2 regions of the Lysinibacillus sp. NPDC093688 genome follow, and region 2 is predicted to be linked to the other one. Evidence: riboswitches for the same ligand, from Rfam matches in the RefSeq annotation. Region 2 holds a riboswitch; the other holds the start of a gene.
What was found. Region 2 has a riboswitch for cyclic di-AMP ahead of ACQKN2_RS10960 (TrkH family potassium uptake protein). Riboswitches for the same ligand answer to the same signal wherever they lie in the genome.
Positions count from the first base shown of each region.

Region 1: it holds a riboswitch for cyclic di-AMP, as region 2 does, so the genes downstream of both, ACQKN2_RS11870 (APC family permease) here and ACQKN2_RS10960 (TrkH family potassium uptake protein) in region 2, are expected to answer to the same signal.

Region 1 is NZ_JBNNUX010000012.1:104,824-113,198, reverse strand. It holds gene ACQKN2_RS11900 (response regulator transcription factor) at 1-551, shown strand, start outside; gene ACQKN2_RS11895 (sensor histidine kinase) at 557-1,492, shown strand; gene ACQKN2_RS11890 (ABC transporter ATP-binding protein) at 1,630-2,553, shown strand; gene ACQKN2_RS11885 (ABC transporter permease) at 2,546-3,235, shown strand; gene ACQKN2_RS11880 (DUF5391 family protein) at 3,384-3,755, shown strand; gene ACQKN2_RS11875 (Nramp family divalent metal transporter) at 3,921-5,186, opposite strand; cyclic di-AMP (ydaO/yuaA leader) riboswitch at 5,970-6,119, shown strand; gene ACQKN2_RS11870 (APC family permease) at 6,300-8,123, shown strand.
Region 2 is NZ_JBNNUX010000011.1:39,956-48,330, forward strand. It holds gene ACQKN2_RS10950 (NfeD family protein) at 1-1,020, opposite strand, end outside; gene rpsU (30S ribosomal protein S21) at 1,352-1,525, opposite strand; cyclic di-AMP (ydaO/yuaA leader) riboswitch at 1,778-1,920, shown strand; gene ACQKN2_RS10960 (TrkH family potassium uptake protein) at 2,065-3,402, shown strand; gene ACQKN2_RS10965 (potassium channel family protein) at 3,427-4,083, shown strand; gene ACQKN2_RS10970 (manganese catalase family protein) at 4,141-4,710, opposite strand; gene ACQKN2_RS10975 (spore coat protein CotJB) at 4,919-5,182, opposite strand; gene ACQKN2_RS10980 (spore coat associated protein CotJA) at 5,175-5,402, opposite strand; gene ACQKN2_RS10985 (DedA family protein) at 5,704-6,189, opposite strand; gene ACQKN2_RS10990 (hypothetical protein) at 6,568-6,729, shown strand; gene deoC (deoxyribose-phosphate aldolase) at 6,793-7,464, opposite strand; gene ACQKN2_RS11000 (hypothetical protein) at 7,718-8,375, opposite strand, start outside.

The DNA.
Region 1 (8,375 bases), on a different contig from region 2:
ATTTAGTGATCTTGGATATTATGATACCGAAGCTGAATGGATTAGAAGTTTTAAAGATTATACGAGAGCAAGTATCGCTTCCAATTATCATTATGTCAGCCAAGGATAGTGATGTTGATAAAGCGTTAGGTTTAGGATTAGGGGCAGATGATTATATTGCCAAGCCGTTTTCGATGCTGGAATTTTCGGCACGTGTTAAAGCCGCGATTAGAAGAGCTACAAAATACTCCAGTCAAGTAGAGGATAAGAAAGATCTAGTAGAGATAGACAACTTATCGATAGACCTTGTTAATTTTTCAGTTGATAAGAATGGACAAAATGTAAAGCTCACGTCAAAGGAATTTGCCATTTTAACGTTATTCGTGACAAATCGTAATCGCGTTTTTACAAAGCAGCAAATTTATCAATTGATTTGGAATGATGCTTACTATGGGGATGAAAATATTATTAATGTACATATAAGAAGATTACGTGAAAAAATTGAAGACGATCCGTCCAATCCTAAGTATATTAAAACACTTTGGGGAATTGGCTATAAATTTGAAGGGTAAACTCCATGATTATATTTCTATTACTGATTATTGTATTACTCGTAGGAATTATTATTTTTCAGGTGAGAGCAAAAAAACAACAAGACACTACTATTCAATACATGCATCAAAAACTGCAAGCAATCATTGATGAACAATCGAGCGAAAAGATTTTAGTATCGACAGCTAATCAAGAATTACAGCAGTTACTAATCGCGATGAATGCATTGTTAGACCACAATCAAAAAGTGCAAGCAACACATCGGAAAATGGAAGGCTCCATGAAAAAGATGTTGGCCAATATTTCACATGATCTTAAAACACCTTTAACGGTTGTGCTAGGTTATACGGAAATGCTGCAGCTTAAACAATCACTTAGTGACGAGGAGCGGCAACGGTTACTCACTGGCGTTCATTCGAAAACATTGGAAGTATTAAAAATAATCCATACATTTTTTGATCTGGCAAAATTGGAAGCTGGAGATACAGATTATCCAATGACGAAAATTAATGTAAGTGAAATTTGCCGGAAAAACATTTTATCATTTTACGATATGATCACGTCGATGGGATTAGAGATTGATATAGCAATACCAGAGATGTCCATGTATGCACTCGGCAATGAAGAAGCGTTAGATAGGGTTCTGAATAATTTATTGTCAAATGCAATTGCCTATGGGGCGGCAGGAAACATCATTGGGCTTACAGTAAGAAATGATGATGCTAATATTTTTATCGATGTATGGGATCGTGGTAAAGGGATTGACGAATATCATATTGATAATGTTTTTGAAAGAATGTATACGCTTGAGGATTCTAGAAATAAATCCTTCCAAGGTAGTGGTCTTGGCTTAACGATTACAAAGCGTCTTGTAGAATTAATGGAGGGCTCCATCCAACTTTCCAGTATCCAATATGAGAAGACTATTTTTACAGTTTCTTTAAAACGAATGACATACTGAGCAGTCATGCTTGTAGAGCATTTGAATGGCTTTACAAGCTTTTCTTATGCACTTAAGAAATTTGTAAGAATCAAGTAATAAATTAGAGAGTTTCATTTTTTATAATAAGGATAGCTAAATTTAAGGGAGAGATCTACATGACATATATTGTGAAAACAAATCAGCTTACGAAAGTATATGAGGGGAAAGAAGTCGTTTCTGCTGTTACTATGCATGTGAAAAAAGGAGAGATCTACGGTTTTTTAGGTCCTAATGGTGCCGGTAAAACGACAGTCATGAAAATGCTAACAAACCTTACGAAGCCAACGAGTGGAGATATTGAAATCTTTGGTGAGAAATTAAATGATCGCTCATACGAAGTGCTGAAAAGGATGGGGACAATTATTGAATATCCGATTTTTTATGAAGATTTAACAGCACTGGAAACTTTAGAATTACATTGCGAATATATGGGCTATTATGACAAGAAAGAGATTACGCATGTTCTAGATTTAGTAAAACTAACAAATACGGAGAATAAGCGTGTTAAAGACTTTTCTCTTGGGATGAAACAACGATTGGGTATTGCACGTGCAATTATTACGAAGCCGGAATTACTTATTTTAGACGAACCTATTAATGGTTTAGATCCGGTTGGCATTAAAGAACTACGAGAGCTATTCAAGATGCTTTGTAAAGAGTATGGAATTACAATTATAATCTCTAGCCACATTTTGGGTGAAATTGAACAATTGGCAGATACAGTCGGAGTTATTAAGGGTGGAAGGTTAATTAAGGAAGTATCAATGGACGCTGTCAATCGCAGTCAAGCAGATCATATTGAAATGATTGTTAGTGATGGGAAAAAGGCTGCCTTTATTTTAGAAAGTAAATTAAATATTACTAATTTCAAACTAATGGATGACAATTGTATTCGAATTTATGAATCGACAGCTTCACAAAAGGTGCTAACTAAAACATTAATTGAGCATGATATTGAAATTGAGGGCATTAGCAAAAAAACAAGCTCATTAGAGGATTATTTCTTGAAGCTAATCAATGGAGGTGTCGCTAGTGCTTAATTTAATGCGGCTAGAAATGAAAAAATATCATATTGGTTTATATATAAAACGAGCTGTTTTCGCAAATTTTGTGATATTAGCTATTATATTTATGCTTTTATTTATCACTAAAATAGAAGGGGATCAAGATTTTAGAACTTATCAGAGGGCATTTGGCCTTATAGATTCAGGTGTAAGAGCAGTATTTATTATTTTTGCTAGTGTGTTAATCGCCAAGTTTATTATCGGAGAATTTAAATATAAAACGATCACTGTAGCATTTATGTACCCGATCAATAGAAAAAAACTAATTGCTTCAAAGCTAGCCATTGTTTTTCTTTTTACCTTTAGTGCAATTATTTTATCGACTATTTTTGTCACAGCGATTTTTTGTGCTGTTAGCGAGGTTTTCCAATTGCTTCCGGATACAGTAACGCTCTCATTCATAATACAACGAATTCCCGTTGTGATTATGAATGCAATTTCAGCATCATGCATCGCATTAATACCGTTGTATTTTGGTATGAGAAAATACTCCATTCCGGCAACGATTGTATCATCGATATTAATTGTATCGGTCGTATCATCAAATTCGGGTAATTTCACCTTGTATGATATTATTTTCATACCTATCACTTTAGCTATTATCGGTATAAGCGTGGCCTACTTATCATTTCGAAACATTGAGCAGATAGATATTTAGGGATAAGAAAATAGCGCTTTAAAACTTAGGCTGTTTTCGTAAACTTTGTTGTTTTGGTTAAATAGTGTTATTCAACAATCGGGCCAGATTGTTGAGGTGCTATATGTAAAGTGAACTTACCAAAAATTATTCTTATGGAGGTTGTAGAATGAGAAATGGTGTTATCTTAATGACCATAATTTCGGGGCTACTTTTCTGTTTTATAATGATTGCAGTTTCGCTAACTCCCCTTCCGGATCCTGGTGGATTCAATTCTTTAGGTATGTGGCTGAATATTATAATGTTTCTTGTCTTTTATATTCTGTCTTTAATTTTGTATTGGGTAGGAGTTAAAGGAATGAAATATGTTATGGCAGTTTTTTGCGGAGTAGGGTTACTTATATCACTTTCAATAATTGTACTGGCATTTGTAATGGGAACGGTTACTTATAATGTTTCTGATTTTCTATATGTGATCGTTCTTTGCGTTATGTCACTAATTGCCAATATCGTTTGGTATATTGTTGCATTTAAAAAGTAGCAGATTTATAACGTTCTGTTTTATAAGGATGCAATGTATTAAACAATCGGGCGCGATTGTTGTATAGCCCAACTTTTCTTTATAGCAACAATCTTTGAGAAAACAGCCAAAACTTAAATGCCAGACACAAAACCAAAGTTAAAGGTTTTGTGTCTGGCATTTTTTTTAACCAAATATTGTTTGCCATAATAAATAAAGATTTAAAGCAACGACAATGACCACGACAATCCATCCTAATATAGTTGTAATACGACGATTGACTAGGCTTCCCATGACATCACGCTTACTTGTAAACATTACAAGTGGTACAAGAGCAAATGCGATACCAAAGGATAAAATAACCTGACTTAGGACAAGCGCATAAGTCGCATTCACACCAGATGCAATGATAACCAAAGGTGGTAACATTGTAATAGCTCGACGTAAATAAAGCGGTATTTTCTTTCTAATAAAGCCCTGCATCACAACGTCACCTGCAAGTGTACCAACTGAAGAACTAGCAAGACCTGCAATGAGAAGGCCAAGACCAAAGGATACAGCCGCCATCGGACCAAGCGCCTCTTTTAATCCGTTATAAGCGATATCTAAATCTTCAACTACTACGCCTTGTGTATGGAATACTGCCGCAGCAATAACAAGCATACTCATATTGATGGCACCAGCAATAATCATCGCGATGATGATATCAATAAACTCAAAACGGAAAATCCGTTTCTTTTCTTCATCATTTCGGCCAACGATACGATTTTGGGTTAATGAAGAATGCAAGTAAATAGCATGTGGCATGACAGTTGCCCCTAAAATACCTGTTGCAAGTAAAATAGAATCTACACCCTCAAAGCGCGGTGAAAACATGCCCATTGTTACTTCGCCCCAATTTGGTTGTGCTAAAAATGTTTGGAATGCAAATGCTAATACGACAATAAGCACCATGCCAGAAATACCTGCTTCAAACGCTCTAAAGCCTCTGCGCTGTAATTCTAAAATAGCAAATGAACCGACCGCTGTTATCAGCGCTGCAGGCAGCATTGGAATATTGAACAACAAGTACAGCCCTAATGCCGCACCAATAAATTCTGCAAGATCTGTTGCAATAATGACCAATTCAGCTTGAATCCATAAAAAGATAGAAGTCTTTTTAGAAAAATGTTCACGTGCTACTTCGGGTAAATTTTTGCCAGTTGCAATGCCAAGCTTTGCAGACAAAGATTGAATTAATACGGCCATTAAATTGGAAAAGGCGATTACCCAAAGTAATAAATAGCCATATTGTGAACCTGCTGTAATATTCGTTGCGAAGTTGCCTGGATCAATATAGGCAACCGCAGCGATGAAGGCTGGACCAAGAAACGGTAAAATGCGTCGCCAGCCTGTTATATCTCCATCTAAAACCGCCTCAGCAGACGATTTTGTCATTCGTTTGTAAACCATGTTGTTCCCTCATTTCAAAAAGTATCACGGGTGAAATAAAGTTTCCTATAGGAAAGTGTTATATTCCTATTTTATAGCTAGAACTAAAAAATGTGAAGATGTTTGCTCAATTTTTTGCGGAATTCGAAATGTTTTTGATATAGTAATCAACTTTAATGGAGGAATTTCGCTTGTGAATCAATGTATGGAAGCATCATAGCAGAATATTCGATTCATTTGAAAATGATTCAAGGGTGAATGTACTTAGCTTCTTTAAAAGTGGGAATATACTTAAAAGGTAGCTTTTTTAACTTCTTTCAGCGAGTGTTTTTTGTAGCGAAAGCGAAGCGGCAGCTACAGCTACAGGTGTCTAAACACCAGCTGAAATAGAGGAACTCAGGCTAAGAACATCACATCCTATGAAAACGCCTGGGACCAACATCGTATTGGTAAGCCGATTCCGGATGTAATTATGCCGAGGCATAATTGATTGATTTTCAATTCGGGTATTCACATATTTTCTACTAGTATTAAAACATTATTCTTCAAAGAAGAATTCATCATCAAAAGTTTGGGGTGACGTTTGTTAAAACATAGGTCATGTATATAAGTTGATTGAAGCGGCTCATCGGACGCGCTTTGGAAAACACCCAATCGGAGCGGAAATCAACCACACGTTATGTTTGGTTTGGGCCTAAATAAAAATGTTCAAAATAGCAAGTAAAAAAATTTTTTGTAAGCATTATTTTCATCTTTACTTTTTTTAATTACAGGCGTAATATGACATCATTATAAAAGTTTCAAATTTCTAAATCGCTGAAGCAATGACGCGGGGGACCCAATTTTTACGGATTACATAGGTGATCCTTGGGGTGAATCTCTTCATTTATTGAGGGGTAGGGCTACTCAGGCCCGAATCCGACAGCTAACCTCGTAAGCGTTAAGAGCAGAAAAGTGGAGCTTGGCAGACGAATGAGCGTCTACAAGTCTTATTTAGTGATGACTTGTAGGCGTTTTTTATCTTCATTCTAAAAATGAAACAAGGCCCCGTAAACAGCACAAAAACCGATTATGCTAAAGTGTAATCGATTTAGAAATGTGAAACACATTCTATGAAACTAGAAGGTGTAGAAAATGAAATCTTCATTAAAACGTTATATTATCGGTAAACCATTAAGATCTGAAGCGTTAGGGGAACAAAAGCTTAGTAAAACAAAAGCACTTGCCATACTATCGTCCGATGCGTTGTCATCAGTTGCGTATGGACCTGAGCAAATTTTAATTGTACTTATGACAGTGAGCACTGTTGCTTTTTGGTATTCTTTACCGATTGCTGCTGGGGTAGTTGTGTTACTGACAGCACTTATTTTCTCGTATCGTCAGGTTATTTTTGCGTATCCACATGGTGGTGGAGCTTACGTAGTTTCTCGGGAAAATTTAGGTGTCAATGCGGGTTTAGTCGCTGGTGGATCATTGCTTGTCGATTATATTTTAACAGTTGCGGTAAGTGTATCGGCTGGAACAGATGCCATTACTTCGGCATTTCCAAGTCTGCATTCCTATAATGTGATCATCGCTGTGTTTTTTGTTATATGTTTAACGCTTTTAAACCTGCGTGGAGTCACAGAATCGGCATCCATTTTAGCTTATCCCGTTTATTTGTTTGTAGTAGTGATGTTGGTGTTAATCGGAGTAGGAATTTATAACGTAATAACAGGGCAAGTTCCAGCAGAGTTGCATCCAAAGGTCGGTACACCAGTTGCAGGTATCAGTCTATTTATATTATTAAAGGCATTTGCATCAGGAAGCTCAGCTTTGACTGGTGTTGAAGCAATCTCAAATGCTATTCCTAATTTTAGAGATCCAGCGCCGAAAAATGCGTCTAAAACATTATTAGCTATGGGCGGTATTTTAGCAGTGTTATTTATTGGTATTGTGAGCCTAGCTTATTTTTATGGAGTTGCTCCCAATGCGAAAGAAACGGTTGTTTCACAAATTGCGGAGGCAAGTGTAGGTCGCCATATCTTTTATTATATAGTACAGGGAACAACGGCGATGATATTAGTACTTGCTGCGAATACAGGTTATTCGGCCTTTCCTTTACTAGCTGTCAATTTATCGAAGGACGGTTTTATCCCAAGAATATTCCAGATTCGTGGGGATCGACTTGGTTATTCAAATGGCATCATGATGCTTGGTTTAGCGGCCATTGTATTAATCATTTTATTTGATGGAACAACAGAGCATTTGATTCCGCTTTATGCAGTTGGTGTGTTTATTCCGTTTACTTTAGCGCAGGCTGGAATGATGCGAAAATGGTGGCGTGAAAAGCCAAAAGGTTGGGTGGCTAAATTTTCGATTAATACGATTGGAGCAATCATTTCCTTTATTGTAGCGATGATGTTTTTTGTGACGAAATTGCCTCAAGTATGGCCAGTGTTTATCTTTTTACCAATTATTATTTGGACGTTCCACCGGATTAAGCAGCATTATAAAACAGTTGGTGAACAATTAAGATTGGATAATGAGGAAATACCGAATGTGGAGGGGAATGTCTTCATTGTACCTGTCGCTGGTATTACGAAAGTAGTCGAAAACACTTTGCATTATGCGCAGTCACTACACGTTGATAAAATTATTGCCTTTTATGTAGCCTTCGATCAAGCGGATGCAAAAGCGTTTGAGGAGAAGTGGAAAGCTTGGCAACCAAATATACGGCTTGTCACATACTATTCACCATATCGAAGTATTACACAGCCATTAATGAAATTTATTGATAAGGTTGAACATCAATGTGCGAAAACAGGCCATCAAGTAACAGTTATCATCCCACAGTTTTTACCGAAAAAAGGATGGCATCATATGTTACACAATCAATCAAGTCTATTAATTCGCACGTCGCTGTTATTTCACAAAAATATCGTTATTATGACTGTGCCCTTCCATTTATCAAAATAATGACTAGCAAGCTCGAAAATTGTCTGATATAATCATAACGTTGATTGTAAAACACGAACGTTTACAATTGAAAGTCAGTAAAATAATAGTAAATTCCGAAAAAACAGACTTTATTCAGTGTGAGATACAAGCACATACCGAATAAAGTGCCATTTTTGGAAATAACGCCAAGGCGTGATAAAGATTAGGAAGTTCTTTAATGGTTCATCAACAAAAGTTGAGGATGACTTTTGTTAAAACGTATACTATGAA
Region 2 (8,375 bases):
AATCACCATTCCTATTATCGCTACAAGAAGCGCAATGAAAATCGCTATAATCATTTGCATCATGTTTGCACCTGCCAGTATTAGACTTAGTAATATTAGCGCACCACCTAAAATACCAACAATACCTCCGGGGACAAAAAACTCCGCTATAACAAGCGCTAAGCCTACAATAAATAAAAGTAAGGTCTCATAACCTGCCAAGCCCGCCACCATATGACCAAAGAAAAATAATCCAAGTGCTGACAATCCCATTATACCTGGAACACCAAAACCTGGCGAATAAAGCTCAACTACAAGTCCCAAGCTTGCAATCGACAATAAAATCGGAACTATAATTGGATTCGTAATAAAACGAGCAAGCTTTTCAGCAAAAGTAGGTTCAATTGAAACGATATCACGCTCATCTAATTGCGTTGCTTTTAAAAGGTCCTGGAAATTTGAAACCGTTCCATTTGAATAACCAACTTTTTTTGCCTCCGAAGCAGATAAAGTTAATAAATCCCCTTTTCCTGCTCGAGATACATCAGCCATTGCTCGTGCATATATTGGATTACGATTTTTTGATTCTGCAGCTGCCTCCATTTGAGCAACCCATGCACTATGAGCCTTTAAATCTGCAGCATTTCCTGCTGAATCAATAACTGCAGCCGCCCCGATCGTTCCATTTGGCACCATATAGATTTCATCCGCATGTAAGGCTAAAAAGGCACCTGCAGAATGAGCATCTTTGTTAATATACGCAATCGTACGTATATCCGTTGCATCCATAAGCATAGCAATATCACCTGCTGCATTCACGAAACCGCCAGGCGTATGAATGTCTAAAATAATCGCCTCTGCATTGTTTTCTTCCGCCTCTTTAAAAGCTCGTTCTAAAAATGCGTGAAGTCCTCTTTCTACTTCATTATGAATTGGTATATGGTAGACCTTATTACTTGCAAAAGCAGACGTTAATGGAAACGCTAACAAAAATGTCATCCAAATAACTATTAAATAGCTGAGGATTCTTCGTCTTCGCATCTTTTTCCCTCCCTTCTAACATGCTTCTCTCCTGTATATACGACTGACTATGCAAAAAGTTTCATAAATCTTAATAATTTTATTATATAGTGAATCATTAACTTAAGTGGCCTTACTAACCGTAAATAATTTATACAATAAGTATATAACATAAAAGCCGAATGAATCACAGGGATCACATTCGGCTTCTCCAATATGTACGTAAATTTGAGCTTAATGTAAAATACCTGAAATTAATCGACATGCGATTAATTTCAGGTATATTTTTGTCTGCTCAGTGAATCATACAATTGCGTGTTATGAACGTAGGGATTTTTAATGGGAAATTAAATTACCACTTACGTTTACGTGCAGCTTCTGATTTCTTTTTACGTTTTACGCTAGGTTTTTCGTAGAACTCGCGCTTTCTAACTTCTTGAATTGTACCACTTTTTGATACAGTACGTTTGAAGCGGCGAAGAGCATCTTCAAGCGATTCGTTTTTGCGAACGACAGTTTTTGACATCTCTCTTTCCCTCCCTCCGAACACACGTCAATACACAAATAGGCTAATAACCAACTGCTGTGTACTAAAGAATTATAACGTATTGTCTAAAAATGGTCAATAGAAAGTGTACGAATTAATCTGGTGAATTTTTTGTTTTAATTTCTTTAGGAATTTCCGGCTTACTTTTTGACCACAATAAATATAAATATTTCTTTCAAAAAATTTAGGGTTTACAAAAAATAGAATATGGGCGTAGAATAATCACATTCAATTGTATATCAGCCAAATCTCAATCATTTATGAGAACGGAGGACCCAGTATTTTGGGGTTAATTCTGCATTTGCAGGAGGAATGAGAAACTCTTTCGCCATTCTACCCGTCAGCTAACTTCGTCGGCTCAAGCGAAGGAGGTCATGTTAGACCACCATTATTAGTATGATTATTTTTCTGCCTAAATAATCTCGAAGCATACTAAAAATCAGTTGGTCTTTTTATTATGTCAATTTAACATTTTATAGGCGAATTCAAATTTTTTTCAAAACATTGAGGAGAATAAGATGAAAACAGTTAAAAATAAATTAAATCCTCCTAAAATACTTGTGCTGGGCTTTGCAACTATTATTCTGATTGGAGCGTTTTTGTTAACTTTACCTATTTCAACGGAGAATGGCGAGGGACTGTCATTCTTAAATGCCTTATTTACTGCTACTTCTGCAACGTGTGTAACAGGACTAGTCGTTGTAGATACTGGCGATACATTTTCTACATTTGGAGAACTAGTTATTTTATTTCTTATCCAAATTGGTGGATTAGGCTTTATGACGTTTGCAACATTAGTATTTTTACTATTAGGAAAAAAAATTTCCTTAAAAGAAAGACTTTTATTAAAAGAAGCCTTCAATAATATTACAATGGCTGGTCTTGTTAGACTGGTTAGAAGGATACTACTATTTACTGCCGTAATTGAATTAATAGGTGGTTTAATTTTATCTATCCGTTTTTCGTTCGATATGCCTGTAGGTAAAGCTATATATTTTGGCTTCTTTCATTCCATCTCGAATTTTAATAACGCTGGATTTGATTTAATGGGAGGCTTTAATGGGTTAACCGAATATGTAGACGACCCGTTTATCGTTTTAACTATTTGTGCTCTTATTACAATTGGTGGCTTAGGGTTTATCGTCATAAATGAACTATATGAATATCGAGATACGAAGCGCCTTTCCGTGCATTCAAAAATTGTATTAACTACAACGCTTATTTTAACAGTTGGATCGACGATTTTAATTTTCTTATTTGAATACGGAAATAGTAAAACCCTTGGACCTTTGACTGAATGGGGCAAAGTTCTTGGTTCATTATACCAAGCTGTTACCCCAAGGACTGCAGGCTCTAATACCCTTCCTATAGCAGACTTAACACAATCTACATTATTTTTAATTATCTTGCTGATGTTCATTGGGGCAGGTTCTGGTTCCACTGCTGGAGGAATAAAAATAACAACCTTCGCGCTTTTAGTTGCTACGATGTGGTCACAAATTAGAGGAAAAGAAGATGTTGTCCTCTTTAGACGTAGAATAGTTAACGAAACAATTTTAAAAGCTTTAACAGTAACAATGTGTGGAATGATGATTGTTATACTCGTCACGTTTGTCTTAAGTATAACCGAGCAAGGACATGATTTTATGATGTATTTATTTGAGGCCACCTCTGCTTTTGGTACAGTTGGACTATCGATGGGATTAACTCCAGAGCTATCACCTGGTGGTCGACTAGTCATCATACTTACAATGTTTGCAGGTAGATTAGGTCCATTAACAATTGCTTTTGCCATAGCAAAACGACGGAAATCTGAGGCATTCCGTCATCCTAAAGGAAATATTATGATTGGGTAATCACGATAAAGGAGAGTGAGTGCAATGACTATCAAACAATATGCTGTAATTGGCCTAGGTAGATTTGGAACAAGTATAGCTCGCAGATTACATGAGGCTGGGCAGGAAGTGTTAGGAATCGACATTAATGAGGAAAGAGTCGAAGATGCCGAACTATATGTTACACATGCAGTAGTCGCTGATTCGACAGAAGAAAAAGCTCTTACCGCTTTAGGAATAGGCAATTTCGATTATGTCATCGTGGCAATAGGCAATGATATGCAGTCGAGCATTTTAACCGTATCATTATTAAAAGAACTCGGAATCAAAAAAGTGATTGCAAAGGCTCTAGGAAAAAGACACGGGCAAGTTTTAGATAAAGTAGGAGCAGACTGGGTTATCTATCCTGAACGAGATATGGGAGAGCGAGTTGCCAATCAGCTTCTCTCACCCAATATGCTAAACTATATTGAATTATCAAAAGAATACAGTATAGAAGAAATTATGATTCCTTCAAAGATGGCTGGACAAAATCTTCGAGATTTAGATCTTCGTGCGAAGTATAATGTAAGTGTCATTGCCATTGTTCGAGAAGGAGACATTATCATTTCTCCCTCCCCTGAACAGATTATTGAAAAGGAAGATTTATTAGTAATGATTGGTCATCGGAAGGATCTTGCTTTATTTTCCAATATTGAATAGTAATCAAATAGGCTGTGTCAAAAGGAGTTTTCTTTTGAACCAGCCTATTCACCTCTTTTAATAGACCTTCTTGCTATCCCTATCATCTTTTAAAATCTCTACAGCCTCTCTGAAACGTAGAGAATGGACAATTTCTCGTTCACGTAAAAACTTCAAACTATCATTCAAATCAGTGTCATCCGATAAATCAATAATCCACTGATAAGTCGCTCGTGCTTTTTCTTCGGCTGCGATATCCTCATACAAATCAGCGATTGGATCCCCTTTAGCCTGAATATAAGTTGCCGTGAACGGTGATCCAGCTGCATTCTGATAAAATAATGCCCTGTCATGGTTGGCATAGTGTTCTCCAAGACCAGCTTCTTTGAGCATCTCTGGAGTAGCATCCTTCGTTAGTTTATAAATCATCGTAGCAATCATTTCTAAGTGCGAAAATTCCTCTGTTGCTATATCGGTTAACAATCCGACCACTTTGTCGGGAATCGTATACCGCTGATTCATATATCGAAGTGCTGCTGCTAATTCCCCGTCTGCACCACCATACTGCTCAATTAAATACTTAGCAAGCATAGGGTTACATGTACTCACCCTCACTGGATACTGGAGCTTCTTTTCATAATACCACAAAAAAAATTCCTCCTAATTACTTATAATCACTTATGCCTCGGCATAAGTGCGTCCAGAATCGGCTTTGTGATTGCAAAAAAAAACTAAACATCTGTAGCTGACGTTTCACTTTCGCTACCAAAACATGTGTAGCTGACGTTTCACTTTCGCTACCAAAACATGTGTAGCTGACGTTTCACTTTCGCCACTAAAATATTTGATAAAAAAGTTAGACTTGCCATGGCCAAGGTGTATCTATCCAAGTAAAAGAATAATTTGAATAACTTCTCCCAAAATTCATAAGTGGACCAAATTTCTGTTCAAATTCAACCTTAAATCGCATACTGATTTCAGTGTTTTCGTTAAATTGCTGAATAGCATCAAAATCGTGAGGATGAGTATCTAAATATAGATTTAATTCCACTATGACAAAATCAATGGCTTGGATTTCTTCAAGTAGCTTATAAAATTCGGGTGGCATCTCTTTACTCATTCTTCACCTCTCCTTTTTGGGGATTTGGATAGGGGCTAAATAATTGAGGCCATAACGTGCCCGATCTGAGAGCATCTCTAGGAGTTGGATATTGCGGTAGCCCAGGCGATTGAAAACCCATATATAATTGAGGCGGTGTAGAAAAACTTTTAACCCTTATAGGTGGACATGGATCGTATTGGCTAATAAAAGGCTTCCAGTATTTATATTGCGAAAACATTGTATCCTCCCTTCTATAATCCATTTCATCAGTGGAGTATATGAGGTAGATAAAATTATTATTCTGACTAGAGTTGCTGCTATCTGATGAAAAATCACCTAACCAGAGTGCCAATAAACTTGTTTCCGAATGAGTTGTAAAAGCTCATTACTTAGACGATTGTATTTCGTAGGGAATAACTCCTGCACTAAGCATCTATCGTATACATAAAACAGCTCGCATTTCGAAAAACGCGAGCTGTATTTCTATTAAGCATTTTAGTTCCATTCAAGCTTTATATAAAAAGTGCATTGTAATATCCTTATAAAGTTATACCAAGAAAATATCCTATAGAAATAAAAATAATTACCCATACCATAGCCCCAAAACAAGCAAAAGCCAGATAAGTACTAAATTTCATTTGTGTTATTCCGGACATGTAACTTGTAACATGTCTAATACCCGGAACAAAATATCCGATAATTATTGTCCACGGTCCAAAACGATGAAACCACCGTTCAACTTTAGTAAACCGCCTATTATTGAGTCCAAACCACTTTCCATATTTTAATATTAATGGTTTCCCTAATTTATTTCCAATTGCATAGCTAAATACCATACCAATGGATGCGCCTAAAAAGCTTAAGATAATACTCAATAGAAAGTTTAAATGTCCCTCATGACACAAAAATCCCACAAATGTCATTAAGATCTCATCGGGAATGGGTAAGCCAATTATTCCTAAAGATAAGATTAAAAATATAGCTAGATATCCATATTGACTTATAAAACTGCTTATGAATTCCACGAATAGTTTCTCCTTTTTTAATACAAATCGTTACCTATATCATCAAACATCATATATTCCCCCATTTTTTCACTTAAAACACTGGAAGGATTATTAAAAACCGAGAGGCAATTAAGATTAAATAATAGTAGTTGATCGACCTGTTAATTCTACACATTCAATCTTAAATACCCTATGTTATCGATGTTACTAAGTTATGTAAGAATTCAGTGCATAACTATACAAAGTTCTTGTAAAATGATCCAATCATCAAGATTTTTATAGTTATAAAATTCTTGTTGATAACCCATAAAAATGATAATATTCCTCTCTGTACATTTTTACAAGTACTCTTCATAATACATCATCTACTATGAGTTAAAAAGAGGAGGATTGTGGATGAAACAACTACAATCAATCAATAGGTTAAATTTTGATAATAACCATATAAATATTAAGGGAATTTTCCAACTTGCACAAATTGGAATTTCAATCATTTCAGGAAATGAATATTTTCCATTATTAGACTACCAGAAAAGGCATTTATCAAATTCCCAATGAAAATGGGGCTAGTTCATAAAGAACAGCCCCGTAACACTTACTATATAAAGATTTTCATTACTATTAATAATTAGAATCTGCAATTAATCCGTTCATAATAGCAACACCAGAGCTTGCTCCAATACGAGTGGCTCCAGCCTCAACCATCTTTTTCATATCCTCTAAGCTTCGTACACCGCCAGAAGCTTTTACACCTAAATCTGGGCCTACTGTTTTACGCATTAAGGCAATATCTTCTGCTGTTGCGCCTCCTGTAGAAAAACCTGTTGATGTTTTCACATAGTCAGTACCTGCTGCCACAGCTAGCTCACATACTTTTACTTTTTCTTCATCAGTTAGAAGGCAAGATTCAATAATTACTTTTACAAGTGCGCTACCTTTTGCCGCTTCAACAACTGCAGCAATATCCGCTTGCACAAGGTCATAGTTTTTATCCTTTAATGCACCAATATTGATAACCATGTCTACCTCTTTTGCACCGTTAGCAATCGCATCTTTCGCTTCGAACGCTTTAACAGCTGGCGTGTTAGCACCTAGAGGGAAGCCAATTACAGTACAAACTAAAACTTCCGAGCCTTGTAAAAGCTCGCTGCTATATTTCACCCAAGTTGGATTTACACAAACAGAAGCGAAGTTAAATTGTTTTGCCTCTGCACATAGTTTTTCGATTTGCTCTTTTGTAGCTTCAGCCTTTAATAATGTGTGATCAATCATTCGTGCGAAATTTTGTTCCATTTTTATTAGACTCTCCTTCTATCAACAAGTTGTACGTACCTCTCTGGAATCATAACATTTTTTAACGTTTCCGTCTAATTTTGAATAAAATTAGATGAATTCTAATTATTTTTGAAACCAGTAAACTTGTATCTAATGATAATGGAAAATCAACTATAGTTGCAATTATTTACAATCTGTTTGCGTATGCTCACAAATTGGCCGAGATATAAACAGTTATTTCTAACTAAACGTTTACATTAATATAACGTGTCTACAATGTTTTGATTAAGATACTAGCAATAACGACTGATCCAATTGTTACAGTTGTAAATCCACCTATTAACATTGGCGTTAATATTTCATTTAATATTTTTTCTTCTTCGTCTTTATTTCTACCTACACTTCGACTAATTTCCTCACAAACAAGATAATCACCCGGGAACCCCACTGTAGCTGTTAGTGCTACTGGAAGACCTTTTAAAGGATCCCATTTAAATAGTTTTGATCCCAAAAATCCCCCTATCAAAATACCGAAAACTCCAACAATCATGACTAGAAAAGTTTCTGGAAGTCGATTAATAAACATACTAAATGTTATGTCATTCATTGTGGCAATAATCAAAAACACGAGTCCAGCCATCCCAACTGTAAAGGCATTAGCACGCTCCATGGCACGGTCTGGATACAAACCAATTAATCTTCCACCAATACCAAGCGCCAAAGCCCACAAACTATACGGAATGCCAGTTAATCGATCTAAAGCCATAGCAATAGCACCACCGACAAATAGTAAGAAAAGAAGAATCAGATTTGTTTGATATTTCTCCGGAATCCACGTCCTATTTCGTACCTCTACTTTTTCCTCATCGATAACATCTTCTACCCTCACATCTAATGTGGCAGCTACATACGTTCCGGAATCTATCGTA